DNA from 3 places in the Buttiauxella cochleicola genome. Region 2 is predicted to be linked to each of the others. Evidence: riboswitches for the same ligand, from Rfam matches in the RefSeq annotation. Region 2 holds a riboswitch; each other region holds the start of a gene.
The links. A riboswitch is a leader RNA that binds a small molecule or an ion and turns the genes downstream of it on or off. The one in region 2 is predicted to bind thiamine pyrophosphate.

Region 1: it holds a riboswitch for thiamine pyrophosphate, as region 2 does, so the genes downstream of both, thiB (thiamine ABC transporter substrate binding subunit) here and thiM (hydroxyethylthiazole kinase) in region 2, are expected to answer to the same signal.
Region 3: it holds a riboswitch for thiamine pyrophosphate, as region 2 does, so the genes downstream of both, thiC (phosphomethylpyrimidine synthase ThiC) here and thiM (hydroxyethylthiazole kinase) in region 2, are expected to answer to the same signal.

What each region holds. Positions count from the first base shown of each region.
Region 1 covers NZ_JAJSOU010000005.1:94,514-99,635, reverse strand. The annotation lists gene LVQ79_RS08300 (DedA family protein) at 1-277, shown strand, start outside; gene thiQ (thiamine ABC transporter ATP-binding protein ThiQ) at 261-965, opposite strand; gene thiP (thiamine/thiamine pyrophosphate ABC transporter permease ThiP) at 1,044-2,681, opposite strand; gene thiB (thiamine ABC transporter substrate binding subunit) at 2,657-3,640, opposite strand; TPP riboswitch at 3,677-3,776, opposite strand; gene sgrR (HTH-type transcriptional regulator SgrR) at 3,813-5,122, opposite strand, start outside.
Region 2 covers NZ_JAJSOU010000008.1:67,522-72,643, reverse strand. The annotation lists gene fbaB (class I fructose-bisphosphate aldolase) at 1-956, opposite strand, end outside; gene thiD (bifunctional hydroxymethylpyrimidine kinase/phosphomethylpyrimidine kinase) at 1,134-1,943, opposite strand; gene thiM (hydroxyethylthiazole kinase) at 1,940-2,728, opposite strand; TPP riboswitch at 2,765-2,861, opposite strand; gene LVQ79_RS12555 (transporter substrate-binding domain-containing protein) at 3,335-4,285, shown strand; gene LVQ79_RS12550 (EAL domain-containing protein) at 4,709-5,122, shown strand, end outside.
Region 3 covers NZ_JAJSOU010000027.1:7,200-12,321, reverse strand. The annotation lists gene thiG (thiazole synthase) at 1-82, opposite strand, end outside; gene thiS (sulfur carrier protein ThiS) at 84-284, opposite strand; gene LVQ79_RS21900 (HesA/MoeB/ThiF family protein) at 268-1,023, opposite strand; gene thiE (thiamine phosphate synthase) at 1,016-1,651, opposite strand; gene thiC (phosphomethylpyrimidine synthase ThiC) at 1,651-3,552, opposite strand; TPP riboswitch at 3,641-3,754, opposite strand; gene rsd (sigma D regulator) at 3,805-4,308, opposite strand; gene nudC (NAD(+) diphosphatase) at 4,412-5,122, shown strand, end outside.

The DNA.
Region 1 (5,122 bases), on a different contig from region 2:
TGATATTCCTGCGGATATGCAAAGTAGTAGCTTTAAATGGCTCTTGCTGCTAGTAGCACTGGGGCTGTGGCTGGCGGGATGGTTGTGTTGGCGCTGGTGGCGCAGTGGTAAAGCAAGTACTGACCGTTTAACTCAGTACTTGCCGCGATCTCGTTTGCATTGGTTAGCACCAACAATGACGGTGCTGGCCTTGGGGAGCTTTGTTGCAATCCAGATGCACCCGATGATGCCGATTTACCGCAGCATTCTTTGGAAAGTGCTCACCGGGCAACACTAATTCCTAACAGCGCTGATGCGCTAGCTTCTCCGCTTAATAAGGTTGCCGTGTCGCCATCCCAGGCGATACGGCCATCGACCACAACAAGACTTCTTTCAGCGATTCGCGCTGCATCTTCAATACTGTGTGACACCATCAATAGCGTCAGTTGTTGCTGGCGGCATAGATTATCAAGCAGTTGCAGCATCTCCTGGCGTAGTGCCGGGTCGAGTGCTGAAAATGGCTCATCGAGCAGCAAAATCGGTTGTTCACGAACCAGACAGCGGGCGAGGGCGACACGCTGGCGCTGACCGCCAGAAAGCTGCGCTGGCAGCCTGTCGAGTAAATCGCTTATCGCCATTTGGCTGGCAATTGTTGCCAGACGTTCGAGCTGTGCGGCATTAAGCTTCAGGCCAGGATTTAACCCCAGCCCAATGTTCTGGCGCACAGTCAGGTGGTTAAAAAGATTGTTCTCCTGGAACAGCATCGACACCGGGCGCTGTGCGGGTGCCGTCGCCGTATGGTCATTGCCATTAAGCATAATTTTCCCGCTGGCAGGTGCGAGAAAACCGGCAATTAAACTCAGCAGCGTACTTTTCCCCGCCCCGCTAGGCCCCAACACCGCAACGCGCTCTCCGGCGTTAATTTGCATCGAAAAGCGCATCGGTAAATGGTGATAGAGCCAGGTTATATCAGTTAGCTTTAGCATTCCCTTCATCCTTCAAGTTGCAGGTGTGTTGGCTGCTTTCTTTCATCCAGGTCACATAGTTTTCTATGTTCCCAGGCTTCATTCACTTGCCGCCTTCCTGCAACCTGAATCATTTTGGGAATCGCGTCCCGGAAGTTTTTCAATCAATGTGAATAAAGCAAAGCACAGTATCAGCAGAATTAGCGCGGTAACGGCACCATCCTGGCTGCGATATGAACCAATTTGTTGATAGAGATAGAACGGTAGCGTGCGGAAATCTTCATTACCAAACAGCGCCACTACGCCAAAATCACCAATCGACAGCACGCAGGCAAATGCCAGCGCTTGCGCCAGTGGGCGCTTCAGGGCGCGCAACTCGATATAACGCAGGCGGTTTAAGCCGCTGATATTCAGCGACTGGCACAGCTTGTTGTAGCGTTCAGCCACGTCCAGCATCGGGTTTTCCAGCACTTTCAGGGCGTAGGGAACCGCCATTAATGCATTGGTGAAAATCACAATGCCATCGGCGGATTGCGGCAAACCTACCGTGTTATTGAGCAGCAGGAAAAAGCCGGTCGCCAGCACGATACCCGGCATCGCGAGGATTAGCATGCCGCTTAACTCCAGCGCCTGCCCGGCAAATGCGCGGTTGCGCAGGCGTAATTCTCGTGAACTCCATAGCAGCATTACCGTGATGATTACGCTTATCAATCCCGCGCCGACTGCAATTCTTAACGAGGTGAATAATGCCTGCCAGAGAATCGGCTGGGAAAGCACGCTGTTAAAACCACTATTGATGCCATCAATGATGACCGCCAGCAGCGGAGGCAACAGCAGCAACAGTGCGAGTGAAATTAACAATCCGTCGCACAGTTTCCGGCGCAGGTTATCTTGCGGGTCACGCCAGCCCTGCATTTGGCTGATACCCACAGGAATGGCTTTACTGAGTCGTTGGCTCATCAGCACCAGGCCAAGACAGCAAACCATTTGTACTATTGCGAGCAGTGCCGCACGAGCAGGGTCGTAGTCATAACTGAGTGCCTGGAAGATGGCCAATTCAATGGTGGTTGCCTGCGGCCCGCCGCCGAGCGAAAGCACGGTGGCAAAACTGGCGAAGCAGAGCATAAAAATTAACGCGGCGGCAGGAAGAATCTGACGGCGTAGCCACGGCCATTCGACAAAACGGAAGAAGTTCCAACCCTGCATGCCAAGCTGTGCGGCGACCTGTCGTTGTTCGCTGGGGATATTTTCCAGCGCCTGAAGGAGCAGGCGGGTTGCCATCGGCAAGTTGAAAAAGATGTGGGCCAGCAAAATGCCTTTCAGGCCATAGGGTGAGAACCCCCATTCGATGCCAAGCCAGGCGCACAGTGAGGCCAGCCAGCCTTCACGGCCATACACCGTCAGAATACCGAACACTGCCACCAACACTGGCAAAACCAGCGTCATGGCGCACAGACGTAACAGTGCTAATCGCCCAGGGAAACGGCGTCGGTAAAGCGCCCGGGCAAGAAAAATGGCCGGGAACACCGAAAGGGTGGCTGAAAGAAATGCCTGCCAGAAGGAAAAGCGAAGTACGTGCCACAAATAGCTATCCTGCACCAACGCGCGGATATCGGTTTGCGGCGCGTTAAACCACAGCGCCAGAAAAGCCGCCAGGGCTACGGCTACCACGAGAGTGGCGGCGCATAGCCCTGGAATCAGCCAACCGGGAATTAGCGGCTGACGGAGCGTTGCCATTCACTGATCCAGCTGGCGCGATGGGAAGAGACGTCTTGCGGGCTAAATTCCAGCGTGGTCTGCGGTTTTACCAGACCATTAAAGCCTTCTGGCAATTTCACGTCTGTGACCGGGTACATCCAGTTGCCGGTTGGAATGGTGTTCTGGAACTCAGGCGTGGTAATGAACTTCATGAATTTCGCTGCCAACTCTGGCTGCTTGCTTGAAGCCAGGCGACCCGCAACTTCCACCTGCAAGTAATGTCCTTCGCTGAAATTGGCTGCCGCGTAGTTATCTTTTTTCTCTTCGATGATGTGATATGCCGGCGAGGTGGTGTAGCTCATCACCAGGTCGCCTTCGCCTTTGAGGAACAGACCGTAAGCCTCAGACCAGCCTTTGGTGACGGTGACGGTTTTTTTGGCCAGTTTCGCCCAGGCTTCAGGCGTTTTGTCGCCATATACTTTTTGCATCCATAACAGCAGGCCGAGACCTGGGGTGCTGGTGCGTGGATCCTGGTAAATCACTTTCCATTTTTGGTCACTTTCGACCAGTTCTTTCAGGCTTTTCGGCGGGTTTTTGAGTTTGTTTTTGTCATACACAAAAGCGAAATAGCCGTAATCGAACGGCACAAACGTATTGTTATTCCAGCCACCTGGGATTTTTAGTGAACCAGTGTCAACGTTGCTCGGCGCGAACAGTTTGGTTTGCGCAGCCGCTTCCAGCAGATTGTTATCCAGCCCCAGAACCACGTCGGCTTTGCTGTTTTTACCTTCCATGCGCAGACGGTTAAGCAGTGACACGCCATCTTCGAGTGCGACGAATTTCAGCTCGCAATTGCAGTCTGCTTCAAAGGCTTTTTTTACCGCAGGGCCTGGGCCCCAGTCGGCAGCGAAAGAGTCGTAGGTGTAAACAGTCAGCAGGGGTTTGGCGAAAACAGGGGCGGCGACGAGCGCCAGTAACGGCAGGAATTTTTTGAACACTTTGCACCTCTTTAAATTAGGGGTGGCAAAGGACTTTGAGAATTGAGCCTCAAATCCCTTCGCCGGCGTTATCCGGATCAGGTTCGACGGGTATTATCTCAGCCAGACTTTCGTCTTAGCACCCCGTTGAGAACGCGTGCATTGTAATGATTCTGTGAATGAATCGGAAGTATTAAGGTTCCGGTGGTGCAAACCATGCCGATTTAAAGTCAAACCAGCCGAGCGTGTTCATACGCACGCCGCGCATACTGCGCTGCCCTTCAATGCGCAACCAATGGTGGATTAATGGCAAAATATCATTGTTTTCAACTCGCTTCTGGCACCATTCAGGCAAAGAAAGCTCGCCGTTGTGCCATTTCCGGGTATCGGTTTCCCAGTCATTTTCGATGCATTTTTGAATCAGAGGGACTTCATACAGATGCGAATAAAGGGAGAATTCTAAAGGCAGAGTGAAGTTTGCGCTGTTAAGCCAGATATCGCTTTCGGCATTGCCCTGGTGCCACTCCTCATAGCTGACTTCCTGCACCACAAGCTTAACGCCTGCGCGAGCCAGCAGTTCCTCCATGACTTTACTGATAACCCGGTGTTCGACGTGATCGCGGTAAAACGTCAGCGTTACAGATTCCAGACCAGCAGGTTTTTCAAACACCGGTTGTGGACGTGCGTGGTGCCAGCGCGGCAGTAAACCATACGCCGGGAACCAGTACTGCTGGTTTTGAGCTCCCGCGCTATAAAGCAGATGAATGGGGGCCAACATATGGCTTAGCCAGCGGCGAACGTCGTCATTACTGCCAGATTTGGAGCGTCTATCAAACAAAATGTAATAGCAGCCTTCTTCCAGGCGGCTTTCGACGGCTTTTTCACTGTCAGGCATGCCCGATAGTTGCACTGCGCAACTGACATCTTCACCGATCTCTGGCAATACCCAGAAATTTACCTCGTCAATCAATGCGCGATAGCCGAAGTAATCATCGTAAGCCTGAATCTTCAGCTGGTTAGTGTTATTGCGCACAACAGAGTACGGCCCAGTACCGACTGGCTGGCGTGAAAAATTGCTTAGGGTTTGCCATTCACGGGGCAGAATCATGGCATGAACGCTACCCAGCAACCACGGCAGCCAGTTGTCCGGTTGCGAAAGGGTGATATCCAGTGTCCACGCGGTAGGTGAGGTGATTTGCGTAATGTGCGAATACAGCGGCAGCGCGTTAATCCGCTGCAAAGAGGTGACCACATCCAGCATGTCCAGCTCGCGGCCATGGTGAAAATGAATGCCGGGGCGCAAATAAAAACGCCAGTGTAATGGGGAAATTTGCTGCCAGTGATGGGCAATATCTGCTTCCAGTTCCCCATTTTCCTCATTTATACGAATTAAGCCGCTGAAAATTTGGCGGGCAATATGGGTTTCTGAACGACGTAAAGCCGAGCCTGGTAACAGATTTAACAGTGGACGGTAATAGAGAACGCGCAGGATATGCCGACCCT
Region 2 (5,122 bases):
AGAATCAGCCCCATGCCACCCGCACGCTTGTTAATGACAGCGGTACGCACAGCATCTGTCAGGTCGGTTTCACCACCAGCGGCACCACCGGAGTTAATCAACCCTGCGCGGCCCATATAACAGTTGGCCAGTTGATAACGCACCAGGTCTATCGGGTTATCGCTGGTCAGTTTGGTGTACACACGGTCATCGGTATAACCAAAGTTCACCGCCTTGTAGCCACCATTATTCTCCGCCATCTTCTGCTTCACGATATCCGCGCCAATAGTGGCGGCCAGATGGTTTGCCTGGCCAGTAAGATCGGCGCTTACGTGGTAATCCACACCGTCTTTTTTAAAGTCCGGATTACGCAAATATGCCCAAAGAACAGTGACCAGCCCCAGCTCATGTGCGCGTTCAAACGCCACTGAAATCTCTTCAATCTGGCGACGTGACTCTGGCGAACCAAAGTAAATGGTCGCCCCAACTGCCACCGCGCCCATGTTGAACGCCTGCTCGACGCTTGCGTATAACGTCTGGTCAAAAGTGTTTGGGTAACTGAGCGTTTCGTTGTGATTAAGTTTGACGAGGAAAGGAATGCGATGCGCGTAACGTCGCGATACCGATGCCAGCACACCATAGGTTGAAGCGACACAGTTGCAGCCCGCTTCAATCGCCAATTCAACAATGTTTTTCGGGTCAAAGTAGAGAGGATTTGCCGCAAACGATGCCCCGGCGGAGTGTTCCACACCCTGATCGACCGGTAAAATGGAAAGGTAGCCAGTGCCAGCAAGCCGCCCGGTGTTATACAGCGTTTGCATGTTTCGTAGCACTGCAGGCGGGCGGTTGTTATCCACCATCACGCGGTCTACATAATCTGAGCCTGGCAGATACAGCTGGTCTGCCGGAATAGTCATACAACGATGCTGTAACAAGCTGTCGGCATCTTTGCCAAGCAGCTGCGCAATATCAGTCATAATACGCTCCCGTAAATTCAGCGAGCACCCTGCCCGCTGAGGATGGATTCTCCTGGCCTGCTTTTGTTAAAACAGGCAGACATAATCCTGGCCGCGACTCACAGTATTCGCCACCTCGGGAGCACTTTCGGTTTGTTTTATGGTGTAACGTTTTATACCCGGCGGAAATTTACCCCATTACCACCACTCGTGAAAATGATGAACTGGCCCAATTCCTTGCCCAACTTCAAGCGAATCTGCCTGGTCTAATGCCTGGGATAACCACTTTTTCGCCGCTGTGATAGTTTGAGGCCAGTCGTTATAGCGTGGATAAAGTGCCGCAAGTGCGGCGGATAATGTGCAACCAGTACCATGGGTATGACGCGTTTGCACACGTGGTGCAGTAAAACGCTGCGTTCCACTTTGGGTAAACAACCAGTCTGGGCTTTCAGCGTCATCAAGATGGCCGCCTTTCATCAGCACGGCTTTGCATCCCATCCCCAGCAATGCATCCCCCTGCTCTTTCATCTCTCGTTCGTTGCAAGCATGTACCGTATTCAGCAGAGCTGCCGCTTCGGGTAAGTTCGGGGTAATCAATGCCACCTGCGGTAATAACCTGCGACGTAAACTTTCTACCGCCGAAGGAGCAAGCAATGGGTCGCCACTTTTCGCCAGCATCACCGTATCAAGCACCACGTTTTTGACTTGGTAAAATGCCAACCTCTCGGCCACGGCTTCAACGATATCTGTTTCTGCCAGCATGCCGATTTTGACAGTGTCGATGCGAACATCACTCAGCACTGAGTCAAGTTGGGCTGCGACAAACTCAGGTTCGATACGATAAACCGACTGCACTCCACGCGTATTTTGTGCAACCAGCGCGGTAATAACGCTGGTGCCATACGCACCCAATGCCGAGAACGTTTTAAGGTCAGCCTGGATACCCGCCCCACCACTCGGGTCGGTTCCAGCAATAGTTAGCGCGTTAATGCGTTTGACGCCTTTCATACCAGAGCCTCCGCATTAAGTGCATAAAGCGCGTCCAGAAAGGCTGGAATGAAGCTACCAGGCCCGCGACTTGCAGCAATGGCCTGCTCGCCAGCACATTTCATAAACTGGCAGGCGGAAGCGACATTGTCTAACCGGGACCCGGGCAATGAACAACAGGCAGCAACAACGGCGGAAAGTGCACATCCTGTGCCGACAACACGCGTCATCAACGCGCCGCCACCGGCAATGCTCCAGGCATTCTCCCCATCAGTGACGTAATCCTCCTCACCTGTTACCGCAACAATTGCACCGCTAATCTGAGCAAGCTTAAGTGCCGCGGGTAGAGCTGAAAGAGCATCTACAGTACTGTCCACGCCTCGCCCACCACTGTGCTCGCCCGCAAGCGCCATGATTTCCGACGCATTCCCCCGAATTGCGGCAGGGTTTAATTCAAGAATCGAGCGTGCAAATTGTGTACGAAACTCCAGGCCACCGACCGCGACGGGGTCAAGCACCCAGGGGGTAGAAGATTGGTTCGCAGCATGAATGGCTGCAAGCATTGCGGTACTGCGCTCAGAGGTAAGTGTGCCGATATTGATGAGTAGAGCGCAGGCTATAGGGCTAAATTGTGCGGCTTCTTCTGGCTCAATAACCATCGCTGGAGCTGCGCCAATAGCGAGCAAAACGTTGGCGGTAAAACTCTGCACCACATCGTTAGTCATGCAGTGAACCAAAGGGGAAGCTTGATGTAAATTGTGTAAAACCGACGCGGCACGGTGGCCGGGTAGCAGGTCAGGCTGCATATTGAAAGCTCCTGCCCGGCGTGAAGAAGGGATGACCTGACAGGCATCTGACTTCCCTACGCTGGCATTATCCAGATCAGGTGGTACGGGTATTTCTCAGCCTTCACGTGGAAGGGCACCCCGAGTCATTTAAATCAAAATCAACTACTTGCGATTAACGGGACGTTAATCCCAGCACAGGATAATGCCAGCAGGGTGTTCGACAAACAAGTTCTTAATCTAAGTGCATCCTGTGAAATGATGATCAACTTTCTCCAGCATCATCTTTATCCGGATTTGACTATTAATAAAAATACCGTCTCAAAATCTATTAACATAAATCTAAAAAATTAATTGATTAGAGTTTACGAATTCAACATTTATTATTTTTGACCAACTAGTCTGAATTATTTGCACGGATTTTTTAATTTCATAAAATTCCGTTAATACATTGAAATAACTTGACCATTAAATGATCGCAATGTATTTAAAACATACTACCTCAATCGCCAAATCCGTCTTGTTAGATATAATGAAATTGGCAATGGTGTGCTTTATGTGTATAACTGACAGCAAATATCTACCGTCGATCTTTTCTTATAAAATCACATAAAATTAACATCCTATATGAATATAGAAAACAAAGTAGCTCATAACAAAAACAATATTGCAAAAATATTCAACCGGTTAATTACATGTGGTTTTCTTGTTCCTGGTTTGTTTGTTTCTGTGGCTCAAGCCGAACTATCACAAACGATCGATAACATCAAAAAAACGCATCAAATAAACATCGCCTATCGTGATGCACCACCTTTCTCTTATGCAACTTCAGATGGCAAAGTCGTCGGTTATGTTATCGATTTATGTAATGTTATCGTTAGCGATATCAGCAAACATCTGAACATACCTGACTTAAAAATTAATTACATTGAGAATAAATATCTGCCTGAAAGAGATGAATTATTGCGTGCGAAAAAAGTAGATATGATCTGTTCAGTGAATGCTAACGTTAATGAATGGAAATCGATTGCAGACTATTCAAGCCCCTATACTTATTCATATACACGATTCGCTACGTTAAAGAACAAAAAGATATCATCTATTGATCAATTGGCGGGGCACACTGTTAGTGTAACATCGGGATCAGTTGATGCTCTTGCACTTAACCAGACCAATCGTGAGATGGGCCTGAATTTAGTCGTAATAAAAACTCCAACCATGGAAAAAGCTTTTGACCTGATGCGCAGTGGAAAAACATCGGCTGCCTTTATCAATGATATTTCATTAAAGGAAATCATTGAGGCTCAGGGCGATAAAGATTTATTTTCCATTAGTGATAAAGGGGTTGGGAAACCTCAGTTTTTTGTCATATTACTGCCGCACGATGACAAAGAATTTAAGTCACTGGTAAATCAGAGTCTTTGTAAAATTAGAAAATCACCTGATTTTGGTAAGATTCATGATATCTGGTTTAACCAACCAATTCCTTATTTAAAGTTAAACTTACAAACTCCTTATTCAAAAGAAATGGATAAAGCATTAACACAATTTGATGATTGCTCAAGAACGGGGAGATAAATAATTAGTTGCCAGCGACATCAGGTGACTTGAGGAATGCATTAAGACCCTAACTTTGCTGCTAAAAATGTCCATTTCTGGATATGCTTTCAATTCCCTTACTTATGCTTCACACTATTACTCAATGAAATTATATCACCTCATTTTTAAACCTTAAAAAAACATATGAGCATCATAAAACAACATTCACAGCATGTTAATAACATTTGTTTTTGGCTAATCATACATTTCGTTTGACTAGTCACTTAAATCCATATGAAAATTAATAGCAACTTATTGGTTTAGTGTTTGTTGAATGAATCACGGATAAGATTAAAAACATCATGGCTATCATTAGACTGTTTATAATCGAAAAGTAAACCATTGTGAGTAAGAACCATGGGGCTTAGAAGTTTTTTTGTAAAAATGGACACACCTGTGGTCATGGAAACTGAGTTAGCTAAAAGAAACTCAAGGATCAGAAAAAGTACAGCGTTCAATCAATGGCAAAATTCTCCATTGATGCATTTCGCACGCCCTGAAAACTTAAAAAAATACATCGTGCTCTGCCTTTCATTTATTCTCTTGTATTCATTTGCAGACAAACTGAGTAACAGCATTGAGATTTCTGGTACAACTATCAGACTCTACGATCTCACGTTGCCAGTGATTTCCGCGCTACTCATTTTGTATAATAAAAAAGCCATTCCTGCCCTCTCTCTGTTTGCGCTATATAGCTTTCACACACAACCTTTATCCCAGTTCCTGGATACAACATCTCAACTCGTAGCGGCTTTAGTTAGCACAAAAGTCTATTTTCTTGCCACCGGTAAACGTGGGGCGGTCAGTTTCGGACGT
Region 3 (5,122 bases), on a different contig from region 2:
CGACCATCACCTGCGGCGAAGAGAATTTCCCGGTACCGGTGAATAATCGTGACGAGAAAGTTTTATCAGCAATCTGTAGCATGTTAACCCCCGGCTATGGCCTGAAAAAGCAAGATTTGGTCGCCATCATTCAAGAAATGTGTCTCCCATTGCTCGCGTGGAACGATAGTCTGGTTGATGGCCAGTGCGATCCCTGGCCTCATTAAACGCAACTGTTCCAACAAATTTTCCAGCGTCAGGTTATCTGGGCAATGCATTGGTTCGTCGTTAAAGTGGATGTGCATCTAGCCCTCCGCATACCGGGCAATTAGCTGCTTTTTGCATTGCGAGGGAGCGCCAGCTGTGTTGGCGGGCGTCGAACAGGCGCAAAGTCCCGGTGGCGGGAAGCATGCCATTTATCACTTTTATGGCTTCAAGTGCCTGCAATGTTCCCATGACTCCAACAACCGGGCCGATAATGCCTGCGGTGCGGCAATTGCGTTCCGGTTCGTGTTCATCAGGCCAGACACAGCGATAACAGCCGCTTTCCCACGGCGGCGTAAGAACCATCAGTTGCCCGCCAAACCCCACTGCGCTGGCGGAAATCAACGGTTTGTTATGCGCAACGCACGCAGCGTTAATCCCATGCCGTGTCGCCATGTTATCGCTACAATCGAGCACCAGATCGGCGTTCTTTACCGCTATGTTCAACGTTGCTCCCGCTAAACGCTCGCTAATAACCTGGAGCGTAATATCCGGGTTAAGCTTCTGAAGATGGCGTTGGGCGGCCAGCGATTTCGGCTGTTCCAAATCCTGAGAGGTAAACAGAATCTGGCGCTGTAAATTACTGATATGCACGGTGTCATCGTCGGCGAGAATCAAAGTACCCACGCCCGCGGCAGCAAGATATAACGCGGCAGGCGAACCCAGCCCGCCAAGCCCGACGATTAAGACTTTGCTGGCGAGCAGCTTTTGCTGCCCTTCAATAGCGATGTCTTCCAGCAACAGCTGGCGGCTGTAACGCATGAAATCGGCATCATTCATCGCCAGCTCCCACAAGTTCAAGAAGCTGAGCGGTAGCCGCTCGCCAGTCGGCGGCCTGTGTGATTGCGCTGACGACCGCGACACTTCCAACGCCCGTTGCGAGTACAGCAGGAACACGCTCGATGCTTATTCCACCGATGGCGACAGTCGGGTAATCGCCCAGCGTTTTGATGTGGGCTGCGAGTTGCGAAAGCCCCTGTGGAGCGGATGGCATCTGCTTGGTGTTGGTGGGGAAAACATGCCCGAGCGCAATGTAAGAAGGGCGCGCCATTAGTGCGCGATCCATTTCCATATTGTCGTGCGTCGAAAGCCCGAGGCGCAGGCCGGCATCGCGAATAGCATCCAGATTGGCAACATCCATATCTTCCTGGCCCAGGTGAATACCGTATGCGTGATGCTTTATCGCCAGTTGCCAATAATCGTTAATAAACAGACGCGCTTCATAGCGTTTGCCAAGTTCGATAGCCGCCGCAATATCGGCTTCCACTGTTTCGTCGCTTTTATCCTTGATGCGCAGTTGAATGGTGCGCACGCCAGCTTCAAGCAGACGGGCAATCCACTCAACGCTATCCACCACCGGATACAAACCCAGGCGTTGGGGAACGGCTGGAAATGCAGTTGTGTTCATCACACTTCCTCCTGACGCAGATAAATTTCGCCACCTTTTGCCCGGAAGGATTGCGACATATCGTCCATGCCTACTTCTATGGCTTGCTTAGCCGCGAAATCGCGGACTTCCTGGGATATTTTCATCGAGCAGAATTTTGGTCCGCACATTGAACAGAAGTGCGCGACTTTGCCGGATTCCTGCGGTAGCGTTTCATCGTGATAGGCGCGAGCGGTGAAGGGATCGAGAGCCAGGTTAAACTGGTCTTCCCAGCGGAATTCAAAGCGGGCTTTCGACATGGCGTTATCGCGGATTTGCGCTCCAGGGTGACCTTTTGCCAGATCTGCGGCATGCGCCGCAATTTTGTAGGTAATCAGCCCCTGTTTCACATCTTCTTTATTCGGCAGGCCGAGGTGCTCTTTTGGCGTGACGTAGCACAGCATCGCGCAGCCGAACCAGCCAATCATGGCCGCGCCAATCCCTGATGTGAAATGGTCGTAACCGGGCGCAATGTCAGTGGTCAACGGGCCAAGAGTGTAGAACGGCGCTTCGTGGCAATGCTCTAGTTCTTCGGTCATGTTGCGGCGGATCATCTGCATCGGCACATGTCCTGGGCCTTCAATCATTACCTGTACATCGTATTCCCAGGCAATTTTGGTCAACTCGCCAAGCGTATGCAGCTCAGAGAATTGCGCTTCATCGTTGGCATCCTGAATGGAGCCAGGGCGCAGGCCGTCACCCAGTGAGAGTGAAACGTCATAAGCGGCACAGATCTCGCAGACTTCGCGGAAGTGCTCATACAGGAAGTTTTCCTGATGATGCGACAGGCACCATTTCGCCATAATCGATCCTCCGCGTGAAACAATTCCGGTCAGGCGTTTGGCGGTCATCGGCACATAGCGCAGCAACACTCCGGCGTGAATAGTAAAGTAATCCACACCTTGCTCTGCCTGTTCCAGAAGTGTGTCGCGGAACATTTCCCAGGTCAGGTCTTCGGCGATGCCGTTTACTTTTTCTAGTGCCTGGTAGATTGGCACGGTGCCGATTGGCACAGGGCTATTACGCAAAATCCATTCGCGGGTTTCGTGGATATAGCGGCCGGTAGAAAGATCCATCACGGTGTCTGCGCCCCAGCGCGTTGACCAGACCAGTTTTTCCACTTCTTCTTCAATGGAGGAGGTGACCGCTGAGTTGCCGATATTGGCATTCACTTTGACAAGGAAATTACGGCCGATAATCATCGGTTCCGATTCGGGGTGGTTGATGTTGGCAGGGATAATTGCCCGGCCTGCGGCGACTTCGTCACGTACAAACTCAGGGGTAATATTTTCCGGCAGGCGCGCACCAAAACCCTGGCCTGGATGCTGGTGGCGTAACACTTCATCGCGAACGCGTTCGCGGCCCATGTTTTCACGGACGGCGATAAACTCCATTTCCGGCGTCACAATTCCCTGACGTGCATAGTGCAGTTGTGTAACGATTTTCCCAGCTTTAGCGCGCTTAGGCGTGAGTTGTGTTTCAAAACGCAATTCGTCCAGATCGTCATCAGCCAGACGCTCTTTGGTATATGCAGAGCTACGATCGGTCAGTGTTTCGCAATCATCACGCTCGCTAATCCAGCTTTCACGCAGTGGTGGAAGCCCGCGCAGAACGTCGATACTGATTGTCGGGTCGCCATACGGACCTGAAGTGTCATACACCGGTATCGCATCGTTAGGGGTGAACAGAGGATTTTCTTTCGTACCGCCCGTTGCTGTTGGGCTGAGTTGAATTTCGCGCATCGGTACGCGGATATCATCGCGTGATTCAGTGAGATAAATGCGTTGGGAATTAGGGAAAGCAGTACCTTCCAGCGTATTGATAAAATGCTGGGCAGCAGCGCGTTGTTCGCGGCGGTTTGGTTTTTTTTCAGTAATAGACATAGCTCATTCCAGTAAATATCAAGGAGTGGCTTGTCAGAACAACGGAGGAGTAATGAATGTGGGGCGCCCGCGTACGGGTGAACCCAAAAGCAGAATTACTCTTGTTCCCTTCGCAGGTATTAGCCTGATCAGGTTCCGCGGATCCCGAATTAACGGTCTCAGCCGGTGTTCAATTAAACACTCGGCACTCCGACAAGATAAACCCGTATTGCTACGGGTCGTTATGTAAACTACTCGTTAACAGCGCAGAACTCAAGCCGGACGTGCAAGGCTGCCGGTATCGTTAGCACTGTCATTTATATCGTGGTCGTAAGCTAACTGAATGAGTTTATCTTCCAGTGAAAAACGTGATTCCAGCGCTTCACCGATGCCGGATAACGCTTTCTGGAACTCAATATAGTTATCATCATCGATAGCACTTTCGAGATGCGAATCGTAAAAATCCATAATGTGCTGGGTGTTGGCTTCAAGCTGCGGATAAAGATGAGTTGCGGCTAAAAGTGGGCTGCTACCTTCCATTTCGCTGATAATGCGTTCATAAATATTGAAATGACCGGCAGAAAGATAATCCACCAAATTATGGCAAAAGTTATCCAGAGCCTTTTCATTGAGCGCGGTATGGGATTCCTTGTTAGGCTTGATCCCAACCATATTGTAATAAGCCACCAATAAATGTTTGCGGGCATGTAGCCATTGGTCGATTAACTCATTACTACCACCGACGCGCTCAGTCAGATTTTCTAACTGGTTAAGCATGATTGACTCCGTGATTCCGTGAGTAAAAGATGTAACGCAAACGTACCCAAAATTGTTACGACCATTTGTTTATACCAGCGAACTCGGGGATGTGCACCAGGTTATGGAACGTGTAATTCAAAAGTTAGATCAGGGCTGGTTTATCGTCAGTCATGAACAAAAATTGTGGTTGCCGAAAGGTGAGCTACCTCACGGAGCGGCACAAGATTTTCAGCTTGATGGTGCGGTTGGGATGTCTATCGGCGAGTGGGAAAATGAGCCGGTGTGGTTAGTGCGGCAACATCGCCGTGCGGATATGGGCTCAGTGCGCCAGGTTATTGACCAGGATCCAGGGTTATTTCAACTTGCTGGTCGTGGCGTGCAGTTGGCGGAGTTCTATCGCTCGCATAAGTTCTGTGGCTACTGTGGCCATGAAATGCACGTCAGCAAAACCGAATGGGCGATGCTGTGTAACCATTGTCGTGAACGCTACTATCCACAAATTTCACCGTGCATCATCGTGGCTATCCGTCGTGACGACCATATCCTGCTTGCTCAGCACACACGCCATCGCGGCGGGGTTTATACCGTACTGGCCGGGTTTGTCGAAGTAGGGGAAACCCTCGAGCAGGCAGTGGCGCGTGAGGTGATGGAAGAGAGCAGCATTCGCGTGAAAAACTTACGTTATGTCACCTCGCAACCCTGGCCGTTCCCGCAATCGCTGATGACCGCGTTCATGGCGGAATATCACAGCGGTGACATTAAAATCGACCCGAAAGAGTTAATTGATGCGGGCTGGTATCGCTATGACCAACTTCCGTTATTACCGCCACCG